4 regions of the Paenibacillus baimaensis genome follow, and region 3 is predicted to be linked to each of the others. Evidence: riboswitches for the same ligand, from Rfam matches in the RefSeq annotation. Region 3 holds a riboswitch; each other region holds the start of a gene.
The links. Region 3 has a riboswitch for cyclic di-AMP ahead of OB236_RS33890 (C40 family peptidase). Riboswitches for the same ligand answer to the same signal wherever they lie in the genome.
Positions count from the first base shown of each region.

Region 1 (3,129 bases), on a different contig from region 3:
CTTCATCCTGCTTTTCCCCTATCCGATTGTAATTTTCCCCTCAGGGTATCTGTATAATTCTTTTTCGGTTTTTGGTCCCAGCGCATACGCCAAGGTTATTGGCCCCAAACGGCCAGCAAACATCGTCAGTGAAATCAAAATTTTACCGACTACTGTCAAATCCGTCGTTAATCCCATCGTCAGGCCTACCGTGCCAAAAGCCGAGGTGACTTCAAAGAGTATCATCAGAAATGGATGACTCTCTGTGGTGGATAATATCATGGCCACGAAAATCACAAGAAATAGTGCAATCATCGTTAACGTAATCGCCTTAAGGATACGATCCTTACCCAAGCGGTAATGGAACAATACAATGTCCTCCTTGCCGCGAATCATCGCCACAATAGCACCGATCAGCGTCATAAAGGTCGTGGTCTTGATCCCTCCGCCTGTCGAGCCTGGTGAAGCACCTATAAACATCAGAATAATCATGAAAAATTGGGAAGCCTGGCGCATAGCTCCGATATCCACCGTATTGGCCCCTGCTGTTCGCGGTGTTACCGATTGAAAGAGCGAGGCCCATATTTTCCCTGACCAGTCCAGTGATCCTAATGTTTTGGTATTGCTGAATTCAAAAGCATACATCACCACAGCACCTGTGAGGATCAACACCCCCGTTGTACTTAACACCACCTTGGAATGCAGCGACAACCGTTTTACTTTTCTATATTCGAGCAGATCCGACATGACGATAAAACCAATACCGCCCAACACAATAAGTCCCATTGAAACGATGTTGATAACCGGGTCGGCCGCATACGAGGTCAGACTGCTGAATGGGCCGCTCACCGAGCCGAACAAATCGAACCCTGCATTATTAAAAAATGAAACCGCATGCCAGATTCCGAAATAAATGCCTTTGGCTGGACCAAGATCTATGGACCAGCGGATGGAAAAAATGATCGCAGCTATCAGCTCTATCGTAAGCGAGTAGCGAATTACTTTACGAATCAGGCGCACAATGCCTTCCATACTCCCTTGGTTCATCGCTTCCTGAAGAATGAGGCGTTCCTTCAAAGAAATTCGTTTCTTCAATGCAAAGGCAAATAAGGTCGCCATCGTCATAAAGCCGAGTCCGCCAATCTGAATCAACGTGACAATAACGATTTGACCAAACATGGAGAAGTACGTACCTGTATCCACAACAACAAGCCCAGTCACACAAGTGGCAGATGTCGCTGTAAACAAGGCATTAATAAAGGATAATCGTTCCCCCGTCGCCGATGAGACTGGAAGCGTAAGCACCAGTGCTCCAATTAAAATAATCGCGGCAAAACCCAATACCAGAATTTGCGGAGGCGTTAATTGGATTTGTTTCAACGTTAATTTCATTTCTCACCTCACAAATATTTGAAAAACAGCAAAAAAAAGACACCGGAAACCCAATGTCAACTAAACAGGTTCCTGCGATAAAGCCTACGAGGTTAGCTGACGGATTCGGGTTTACAGGTACCCTATCAATTCCACTCTCATGAATGGAATCGAATTCACCCCTTACTACTACAAATGGTTCCCCCGTTTTCGGAAAGAAATTCGGCTTCTGTATTCAATTGATATGAATTATAAGGCTATTCTTCCATAAGTACAAAGTCGTAATAACTCGAAAAGCAGGGATATTCCGATTCTTATTATAGCTGGCAGGCATCAAACTGAGGATTCGCTTTGGTTTTCAACGTTTATCCCCGTTATGCTTGGTAATGCATTGGATTTGATCAGACATGTATGCTAAGTTTATGGAATACAATAATCAAGCCTTCCCATTTCTTCATTCCAAGGAGACTAATATGATCAATCGTTCATTGGATAGACCACTTCAGCTGCTGGCAGTTGTCGGTATTATCCTTTATTTTACCGTCATTCTCATATCCTCGTATTTGTCTGGGCCTCCTCCATCCAATGAAGAAGCAGATGGACTACCAACTATTACCCAGCAGGCAGCCGCTGACACGGCAGTCGTATTTGCCAGGCAGCATTTCGCATTATCAGACAATCATAAAACGAGCACGTTATACCAAACTCATTCCGAACGAAGCGGGTACTTGCAAAAGGAGCACTTATTCAATTCTTATACGGAGCGATATACCCAGCTACCGCTGGACTACTACGAGGTTGAAATTAACGACCTTGCCAGCTCTAAAACTTATTACATCGATATCAATTACTCGAATCAGAAGGTGCTTGGCTGGAAAACATATGTGTCGCCATCGTCCAAAGCAGATACGGTATCTGCGTCAGGAGTGGACCCTCAGCTGTTAGCCGAGCAGACGATCAAGGAACAGGGTTACTCGCCAACCAATTTCACTTTGCTGGACACCGTTCCCGACCTGAACAAAAAAAATAATGCTGCCACCCCATCGGGACGTGTGCTTGTTTATGAGAGCAGAATCGATCTGATCGGACAGGCAAAACTACAGCTTACACTCAACGTCTCGAAGGGTCAGGTCGTTTCCTTCCAGCCAGATTTCAAGATCCCGGCTGCGTTTGGGGAATGGAAGGAGATACAAAATAGCAGTGCCTCCCTGATGACCAACATCAGTATGGGTGTATCGTTAATTATGGCAGCAGCAGCTCTGTTCATCATCATACGTTATCGGCGTCAAATCACATTTCGCCGCGGCCTGTGGCTGACCTTGATTTTTCTAATTATTTACATTGGAAACAACTTCAATATGCTGCCGGCTTTCCGAACCTCACATACGGCGGGTCCATCCCAGTTCGAAGCGCTCTTTTACTTGTGGTTTCTCAATATTATTATTGCGATGATGGCTGTTAGCGTCTACCTCTCCGTCCTTGCCGGCAGACAGATGTGGTCCCGTTACAGCTGGAATCCGCTGCCGGAATGGCAGGACCCCGCTTTTGGGAGCCAGGTATGGGTGGCCATGACTCGCGGCTACCTGCTCTGTTTCTTTATTCTCGGCGTCCAGCAAGTGCTGTTCTTTATAGCGGAGCGTGCTTTTGACGTATGGTCGGTGAATGATGCAGCAGATTCTGTGCTGAACATGACGTTCCCTGCACTATTTCCGCTCATGGCCTGGGCAGCGGCTATCTCCGAAGAAACCGTATACCGACTGTTCGGCATTGCCTTCTTTC
Region 1 covers NZ_JAOQIO010000107.1:216,529-219,657, forward strand. Annotated here, with positions in the region: gene OB236_RS31770 (potassium channel family protein) at 1-6, opposite strand, end outside; gene OB236_RS31775 (TrkH family potassium uptake protein) at 19-1,371, opposite strand; cyclic di-AMP (ydaO/yuaA leader) riboswitch at 1,438-1,588, opposite strand; gene OB236_RS31780 (CPBP family intramembrane glutamic endopeptidase) at 1,824-3,129, shown strand, end outside.
Region 1: another riboswitch for cyclic di-AMP. It lies ahead of OB236_RS31775 (TrkH family potassium uptake protein); the one in region 3 lies ahead of OB236_RS33890 (C40 family peptidase).

Region 2 (3,129 bases), on a different contig from region 3:
ATTGGCGGCCAATATCCAGAACGCTGACATTGACGTGCCCAGCGTAACCAGCCAGATGCAGAGCAGATGAAGCTTGGGCGAGAGGCGATCCCAACCAAAGATCCATAGTCCAATGAAGGTAGATTCCATAAAGAAAGCAAGCAATGCCTCAATGGCCAGCGGAGCTCCAAACACATCACCTACGAAGCGGGAGTAATTGGACCAGTTCATGCCGAACTGGAACTCCTGCAATATACCTGTGACAATCCCAATGGCAAAATTGATCAAAAAGAGCTTACCCCAGAATTGAGCCATCTTCTTGTACTCTTCCCGTCCTTTGACCACATAAATGGTTTCCATAATAGCAATTAGCAGAGCGAGACCAATGGAAACAGGGACAAAGAAAAAATGAAAAATAGTTGTTGAAGCAAACTGCGTGCGTGCAAGCATGATTAAATCCATAGTCACTGTCCTCACTTTCTTCAAAAGATTGGGTTTCAGATTTCGCGAATTTCTTGCTCTAATCATGCCAGATTCCTTGTAAAAGGTATGTGATTTAAATCACATAGTAGCTTAAACAAAAAGGGGAAAGAAGACAACGCTATGAATGTCTCGCCCCAATTGTTCACTATGCAAAATCCGTTTTAAATATTCGAAGCCTTCAGACGATAACCGATACCCCAGACAGTCCCAATCATGGCAGCAGCAGCAGGGGACACAGCCTGTAATTTTTCGCGAACTCGCTTAACATGAGAATCTACAGTGCGATGATCCCCATGATCTTCATAGCCCCACACATCACGAAAAAGCTTGTCTCTTGTGCAGGTGATTCCTTCGTTCATCACTAAATATCGCAGCAGCTCATACTCCCTGAGAGTTAAGGAAATCTCACGTCCATCTGCAAGTACTCTGCGGGCATCATGCTCGATAAGAAGATGGGGTAGCATAAATCTGTTTCCGGGTGATTGGGTGGCAGACCAGAATTTACCGGGTTGTGTCCGTTTAAGGATAGCTTGAATTCGGCATGTGAATTCCCTTGGACTAAAAGGTTTGGTCACATAATCATCAACCCCTGCTTTGAAGGCATGGATCGTATCGTCTTCATTATCCTTGGCTGTAAGCATAAGCAGGGGAGTAGTTTTTACTTGCTTGACCATCTGACAAATTTCTAGCCCGCTCAGACCCGGCATCATCCAATCCAGCACAATGATGTCATAATCGTTATCCACCGCTTTATGCAAAGCATCGTTGCCATTGTCGGATTCCTCAACACAAGCTCCGTCTTTCTCCAGATACATGCGTACGATTGTGCGTATACGTTCTTCGTCATCGGCGACCAATACTCTGTATTTGCTTGTCATCTATTATCACCTCACCTGCCTTTTATTGTATCTATCATTTTTCACAAAGGCATGACTACATTGAGCTATTTCAATAACGGAAAGGTGAACAAAGCATGAAGGCTTTGTGAATTCAAATATGATGGAAAACTTTGTGCAGTGATCATTCGCAAATCCCATGTTAAAATGAAACTCTCTTAAACCATTTCTAGCTTTAAGCTGTGCAAATTGGTATTTTGAGAGAATCATAAACAGGCCGAAGCTTCCACAAGAGGCATGGGGGACCCAATCTTTGGGGTGAAGCCGTATTCATGGCCGGGCGCTTGCTCTTTGACCCGAACCCGTCAGCTAACCTCGTAGGCCTTAAAAAAGAGAGGATGTTTGCAATGTTTTTGAAGAAGTCCGTATTAACCGGTTTACTTGCCTTGGGCACGATTATTGGAGCCACGGCTGTTTCGGCTGCACCGTATTCGGTAACAGGCAACGATACGATGTGGACGATAGCCAAGAAGTATGGGATTAGCTTAAGCTCCCTTGTTCAAGCCAATCCACAGGTTACCAATACCAATAATATTTGGCCAGGACTGGTATTGAATATCCCTGGAACAAGCTCAAGTGCACCAGCTCCGCAGGGAACAGGCAACTCAACAGTCACCTCCACCTTTGCGAGTCAAGTGGTAACTTTGGTCAATCAGGAACGTACAAAAGCAGGCTTGAAGACGTTGGCAAGCGACAGTGCTTTGTCGGCTATGGCATTGGATAAAGCGAAGGATATGTATAACAATCATTATTTTGATCATACCTCTCCTACCTATGGCTCCCCCTTTAACATGATGAAATCGTATGGTATCCGATATACGTATGCAGGAGAAAATATTGCCATGGGTCAGAAGACTCCACAGGATGTGATGACTGCCTGGATGAACAGCGCAGGGCATCGACAAAATATTTTGAGCCCTAATTATACGAAAATTGGCGTAGCTTATTATAACGGCGAGTGGGTTCAGGAGTTTATTGCGAATTAAGCTTGTATGCAGGCGTCGCTCTTAAAAAAGACAGTAACCGATTAAGGAATCCATTTCCCTTCGAGTTACTGTCTTTTTGACTATATCAGGATATTAACAGTTCATGTTAGATGAATGTTCTCGAAATAATAACAAGCAGAATGAATAAAACAAGAATTACACCTGTGCTAGTTCCCAGACCCAAACCTGCACAGCTTCCACAACCTACGCCAGCTCCGCCTAAATATCCCATATTTCCAGCCTCCTTCCGTTTGACCTTCTGTATGTTATGATGGTCAGAGGCTGATGGATTGTACTTATACAAAATGTGCGCTTGTAGGGGAGGAACTTGTCGTTCCTGAATTGATAGATTTACATATGCTATGTTGTGGGAGAAGCCGCCAACTGCTCCCATGCTAACCCATAGATCACTCCGAAATAGACGGTTGCCTTCACGGGATCGTCTATTTTCCTTTTATGAAATGAAAATGTCAGCAAGTTGTGATCGTTTGTCTATGTAACTGATTGCCATATTTCATTATATTTAGTACGGTAAGCCGCATTTACGGACAATAGATAACTTATATGCAAAGGGGGATTATCCTTGAAAACATCCAAATGGTTGATCGTGGGATTTCTGCTGCTGCTGCTACTCATCACCGGCTGCCGGAACGAAGCATCCAAACCTAAAGCGATGACGTCCGAGCAGGTCTTCGATTCTTATATGGCTGCGTGGCAAAAGGGACAATATGAAGACATGTATGCGATGCTATCGTCAGATTCCCAAACCAGACTATCGCAAGATC
Region 2 covers NZ_JAOQIO010000038.1:32,167-35,295, forward strand. Annotated here, with positions in the region: gene OB236_RS13285 (cytochrome ubiquinol oxidase subunit I) at 1-441, opposite strand, end outside; gene OB236_RS13290 (response regulator transcription factor) at 624-1,340, opposite strand; cyclic di-AMP (ydaO/yuaA leader) riboswitch at 1,564-1,697, shown strand; gene OB236_RS13295 (CAP domain-containing protein) at 1,706-2,344, shown strand; gene OB236_RS13300 (YjcZ family sporulation protein) at 2,451-2,576, opposite strand; gene OB236_RS13305 (penicillin-binding transpeptidase domain-containing protein) at 2,928-3,129, shown strand, end outside.
Region 2: another riboswitch for cyclic di-AMP. It lies ahead of OB236_RS13295 (CAP domain-containing protein); the one in region 3 lies ahead of OB236_RS33890 (C40 family peptidase).

Region 3 (3,129 bases):
CGCGAGGAAGCCGCGCAGCACGCTGTGCGGGTCGGGTGCCCCAGGCACCGACCCGCACCCGCCCGTGGCTTCCGCGTCGCCTGCGGCCAGCGCCGCTTCCAGCTGCGGCGGCAGTGCATACGCCTCGGCTGCGTCAGGAGCCAGCGCGACTGTGGCGAGCTGGCTCACATGCACGCTCGTGGCCGGTCGATAGAAGCGGAGCCGATAATCGCTCCACTTCCGGTAAAAGGGCGTAAACACCTTGTACGGCTCGCTGCGTCCGCTCCATCGGTGAAAGTCTCGCAGGTCCAGAAGCGCCTGCTCGTCGAAGGAGGTAACATTCACCCGTGCGGCCTCTGCAGTCGCACGAAGCAGCCGATCTCTTTGCTTGGCATAAGGGGTGCTATCCTCGTGAAATACGAGTTCCTCCACGGGGTGTGCAGCCAGCAGTGTATTCAGGACCGCAGAAGGCTCGCCATATACAATATGCAGCTGCTGGCCAGCTTCCAGATACAGCTGTCTGAGCCGTGCCGCATGCTGGAGAAAGTTGACGCCGCTGTGCTCCAGATACCGTTCATGCCCCAGCAAGAAGGGGTCCAGAATGAGCACATGCAGGCTTTGTTTGTGCATAGCGTGAATATAGTTGAAGGCGAGCATATCGTCCACCCGCAAATCCTTACGATGTAAAAATATAATCATGAATGGGCACCTCGTTTATAGCTTTGTACAACAGCAGAGAAGCTCGTTCGGTGCATATTGGAAATCACACGCTGCAAGTATCGGTTGCAATAAATTGAATATTCAGAATGATTGAATGGTTGTTTTTGATAGGCGATTCAACCGAAATTTTGTAGGGTAATAGAGGGTAATAAATGAAGAGAGCCCTGCAGCCTTGTCCGACGCAAGAGGTGCGCAACGGAAGCAAGCACTGAGGGCTCCATACAAAATGGTTCGCTCAACTGTAGAAGTATGGTGTAAGAAAGTAGGTTTCTTTCACTTCATTCTATTGATTATCTGACATAAAAGCTTCGTACTGCTCGTCAGATAAAATACGTTTAGCGGTAACATAATACTTGGAGTAGTAATTTTCATTAAGCTTGTTGACAGTAACGCCTATATTGGTAGCTGAATGGTAAAACTTACCGCCCCCAACATACACGCCAACATGAGAAATTCCTACACCGTCTGTCTTGAAAAACACAAGATCCCCAGGACGCAGATCGTCTTTTTCAACTGTTGTACCAACTTCTGCTTGCCCTTTGGATTGGTGCGGCAGTTTGATATCCAATTTGGCAAAAACGAAAGCTGTGTAACCAGAGCAATCAAATCCGTTCTTCGTCGTACCAGCGTACTTGTAAGGAGCACCCACGCCATCGTTAACAGCTTGGCTCAAAGGGGTTTCGGCAAAAACACTGCCTACTTGCACACTGCAAAACAGTGCTAAACCTAATGCAATACCAAAAAACTTCTTCAAAAAATTTTCCCCTTCCGGTGCCTACGAGGTTAGCTGAGGGTTCGGTTGAAGGTTCCCTATGATCACTCTGAAACGAGATCAATTCACCCAGATTGGATCCCCCGTTTTCCAGTATGTCGGAAATTCGGCAAATGCATAGTTTTTTTGTTACACTTAAGACGAATTCGGCGTTTACCTTAAAATTCCTCCTTTAGTCACAAAATGTACACATTTAATGGTCGAAACATGAAACTTTCTTCAAATTCATTATAAACCTTATACAGCAAGGGTTTGAATGGGTTTGACTCTATTCAGAGCTGAAAATGAAAACGTATTCCAACAATTAAATTTTACATTTTTTATTTATTTTGTAAAATTTATGTCGAATTCGATTAATGAAAAAGGGCTTTTTTGACGAATTCAGGACTATAGTCATATAAAATATTTGCAAAGCAAAAAAACCTCGGCCACGTTTATAAACGCGGCAGCGAGGCTAATTTAGGTTCGTTTGATACATTACGGAAAGTTTCTAACTCAAGAAGGCTGATTTATTCGTGATTGGCGTTCCACAAGGCGTGCTGTGAGGTGATCGTCCACATCTTGCAAAACATATGAAGCAGCCGATAAGCCTGAACCAGCACGAGAGCCGCGAAGCCCGCCCATACGAGAGCTGATGTTATCACAAGAGCGGAGAGGGTGAAGGTGATTGACATTGTAACGATAGCCAGCAGCAGGATGGTAAGCACATTGCGGACGAGCAGCCGACAAGAAATGAGAACCGATTTGCCGCTGGCAAGCCCAAACTGCATATACATAAATAAGGTTTGTATCAGGATCAGATAAGCCACATAGATGCCAAGCCATGGCAGCAGATGCCAGCCGATAGCCGTCAAGGAGGCATGGGAGTGATAGCCCTCGATGACTTTCGTTCCCAATAGGTATAAGGGAGCGACTGTTAGAACAATTTGAAGCAAATACAAGCCGAGAAAAGGCAGACCGAGCTTGCGGATTCCGCGTACAAAGCGATATCCAGCATTTAATTCCGTGTGCTCCAGCGAATAGTAGATGCCAGCGCTCAGGAGCGGGCTCAGGACCATGCGAATCAGCAGCAATGCGAGTGCCCACCATAGATATGGCACGATCAGATCGGTTTTCGTAATTTGGAATTGCCCCTCCAGCCAAAATAATTGAACCGCCTCACGGGACAGCTCGGGGCTGGGGTAGCGGTGCAGCAGCGGAACGACAATCGAGCGAACTGCAGTATACAGGATCAGGCCCCACAACAAATTATACGTAAACAATGCACAGACGGCAAAAGGCTGATTCCAAGCATTCATTAATCCGGATTTTAGCAGCTTCCACATCCTTTGTGCCTCCTCACCAAGCGACCCCGTCCAGCAAGGTCTCGATTAATTTGACGATACCTGTCTGCAGGCGCATCACAAGCTTTGAGTCCACGTCGGTTTTCATAAAGCTGTTCATACGTTTATTTTCCAATACAAGGGTATGTTGAGGGTCAATAACTGCCCATTGCAGCTGTGTCGGATGCTGCAGCTTGAACGTAACGTCACCATCGATGCCATCCCAGAGTCGATCGATCTGTGAGCCATCTGCAAAGTGGAACCGGATCGGGACCTGATGATAAGTTCCGCCATACTTTTGAATCCTTACCGTATTTTCATAGAGCGGTTGTCCGT
Region 3 covers NZ_JAOQIO010000113.1:175,409-178,537, forward strand. Annotated here, with positions in the region: gene OB236_RS33885 (cryptochrome/photolyase family protein) at 1-678, opposite strand, end outside; gene OB236_RS33890 (C40 family peptidase) at 983-1,453, opposite strand; cyclic di-AMP (ydaO/yuaA leader) riboswitch at 1,457-1,593, opposite strand; gene OB236_RS33895 (hypothetical protein) at 1,981-2,796, opposite strand; gene OB236_RS33900 (M1 family metallopeptidase) at 2,810-3,129, opposite strand, start outside.

Region 4 (3,129 bases), on a different contig from region 3:
CCTTGTTAATCGCAGAACCTCCGGTCTCGATCGTTTCGGCATCAACAGCGCGTTTGATTGCCGTTGTATCGTCTTTCCCCTCTACCACAATCATTTCTTTAATCACACCTGCACCTTACCTTTCAAAGCAGAAAAAAGAAGAGGGATTCCTCTTCTCTTCCTGTAATGCTATATATGATGAGTCTGCCCCAATTGCCGACTGTTAGTCTGACGTTGGCTTGTTTGGTCCGATTACATAGATAGTATTTCCTCGCTTCATGCCAAAGCGGTTCGCATAATCGTTGCTATCAAAATAAACATCGATTTTGTTCCCCTTGACTGCACTACCAATATCCTCTGCTCTGCGGAATCCAAGCCCGTCTATATATATCCACCAGCCAAGTGGAATCACTGTGGGATCCACCGCAATCGTTCGACCTTCCATTACTCTCGTACCTGTCGCAGTGAGCCCATATTGCGGGTGCTCGCTGCTCTTGCCAGTCGATGATACACCAGCTGAATAAGCAGTCAGGGTCACATTATTTATAACCTGTTTTACGTTAAATTTCAAACCACTCTTGGATAATTCCTGAATGCTCGGTGAAGAAGCAGATAAAACCGTAACCGGATTTTTTGTACCTATTGCCACAATTTTGTTAACACGCTCGGATTGAACCTTTTCATCCACTACTGCTTCTGATACCAGCTTTCCATCCTCAAACAACTTCTCTTTTGTTTTTACAATTACGCCCTCTTGACCCTCTTGTACAATCTGTTCCTTGCCTTTAGGGAGCTGCGCATCGCTTTGCTTCTCAACATCAAAGGCTATCTTTTCCGAGAACTCTTCTTTTTCTTTCTTAACGCGAACAATTTGAACTACACCGGTTTCAGATAATTCAGTGTCAAGCGCAGGACTCACCTTATCAAGCTCTCCGATCGAGACTTGAAATTCCTGCAAAGCGCTTCCTACAGTTTTGGCCACTGTGTAGAAGGTTTTTACTTCTCCGTCAGCTGTAAGCTGTAACGGTTTCGCATGGTCAATGGCAATCCGGTCGCCCGTATTCACCTTTGCATCCAGCGATGCGGAGAGACGATCATGCTCTCCAATAGAAATCCCCTGTTCATCCAGTAAACGTTGCAGAATCCATTGCTTCGTATACACAACTGATTCTTGTCCATTGACAACCACAGATACCCGCTTGGTAGCCGTGCCGTATAACATCATTAAAAACATGAAAGCGATAGCGATTGAAATCAGTGAAACGATCGAAATCAAACGCAAGTTTTCATGCTTCCATCGCAATGCGAAGGACATGCTGGATGATCGTCTTACATGGGGTTGCTCATACTCAATAGCTCCCACTTATTCGGTCCTCCTTAAAGCCCCGCCGTCGAGTGTATCACATGATTCATCTGACGCGACTATGGTTTAGGTTTTGCAATCTTTCGTTAAACGAGGATAAACGGCTTCGGCTTCTCCATTCAAGATCGAGGCGCGTTTGTCTAGAAACTAAAGGGCTGCAATCTACGTTCCATATCGTTCTTTCTGAGTGCGTTCAACACCTCCCCAGTGTAAGATGTCGGCCTGTTCCGGAACCCCTGCTATAATGACGGGAGAACACAAAAAAAGTCAGCGGAGAAGAGGACTCTTCCCGTGACTCTTATATTATTTCACCGGCATGATGAAATAAAGTACACGACAATCGTTACCTCTCTCTTAACGCTTACGAGGTTAGCTGACGGATTCGGACTTGAGAGTCGCCCTACTTTGGATTGAATCGTATACACGTAAACACGTGATTCTATCCGAAAGATTCACCCCAGAAATCGTGACTTTTGCCCCATTGATTGCAATGAGCAAATCACTTTTTGGTTCCCCCGTTTCCCATTAGGAAACTCAGCGAAAATGGAAAATTGGTAATCGTATTAAGTTAATATTGAGTTTACGCTCTCCGGTGTGAACTTGTAAAGTATACAAACAGGGCAAAAAACGGTGAATTTCAATTGAATTAGGTCATAATTCAGGTTTTTACCGATAAAAACCCTATTTATCTCTCATTTTCATTATGCCTGTGTATATTTACTTGCAATATCCCCTAGAGCGAGAAAAACAAAGCTTCTCTACACCCAAAAATGATTCATTTTAGATCGAATAATGTAATGGCATTTTGGGTAGTAATTTGAGCAATTTGCTCAAGTGTAAGGCCTTTAATTTGAGCAGCAGTTTCTGCGACTAATTTCACATAAGCAGTCTCATTCCGCTTGCCACGGTAAGGGTGAGGCGTTAAATAAGGGGCATCCGTTTCGATCAACAATCGATCCAGAGGTACCTTGTCCAGCACTTCTTTTGGCTGCTTGGCATTCTTAAAGGTCACAGGTCCTCCAAAGGAAATATAAAAATTCATATCCAGACATTGCTTCGCCGTTTCCCAGCTGCCAGAGAAGCAATGCATCACGCCGCCGACCTCGGCTGCCTTCTCCTCACGCAGTACCTGAATAATATCATGGTGAGCATCACGGTTATGAATGGCTATGGGCATACCCAGCTTGCGGGCGAGCCGAATTTGTTGACGGAACACCTTGTCTTGAACATCCTTGGGAGATGTATCCCAATAATAGTCAAGTCCGATTTCTCCAATAGCGACAACTTTGGGATGGCTGCAGAGCTGCTCGATCCATTCCAGATCTTCAGGCGTCATATCTTTGGCATCTTGCGGATGCCAGCCCACAGTCGAATAAATACAATCATATTGCTCAGCCAAAGCGATCGAGCTTGGAATCGTTTCTCTATTAAATCCGACATTGATCATTCGACTGATTCCGTTCTCTAACGCGCGCTGTATGACCTCGTGTCGATCTTCATCGAACTGGGGCGCATTTAAATGTACATGTGTGTCGGTTAGCATAATGGTTATGTCTCCTTCTATAGTTAGTCTTCCGCATCCAGCAGGTTTCTGAGCTCGGTCGGGATGGTGCTACGATCAACCTGCAGCAGCTCCTCAGGGAAATATAAATGGTATTGCCCTTTATGAATGCCGCTGATTGAGCGGATAATTTCTGACTTCTGCGAAATTTCAGTTAATTGATCATGCTGATCAAGCAGCAATATCGGCAAGTTTTCATCGTGCTCACCCGGACGGTACACATCAT
Region 4 covers NZ_JAOQIO010000088.1:10,305-13,433, reverse strand. Annotated here, with positions in the region: gene rnmV (ribonuclease M5) at 1-106, opposite strand, end outside; gene OB236_RS22330 (3D domain-containing protein) at 203-1,342, opposite strand; cyclic di-AMP (ydaO/yuaA leader) riboswitch at 1,685-1,892, opposite strand; gene OB236_RS22325 (TatD family hydrolase) at 2,118-2,885, opposite strand; gene OB236_RS22320 (HD domain-containing protein) at 2,909-3,129, opposite strand, start outside.
Region 4: another riboswitch for cyclic di-AMP. It lies ahead of OB236_RS22330 (3D domain-containing protein); the one in region 3 lies ahead of OB236_RS33890 (C40 family peptidase).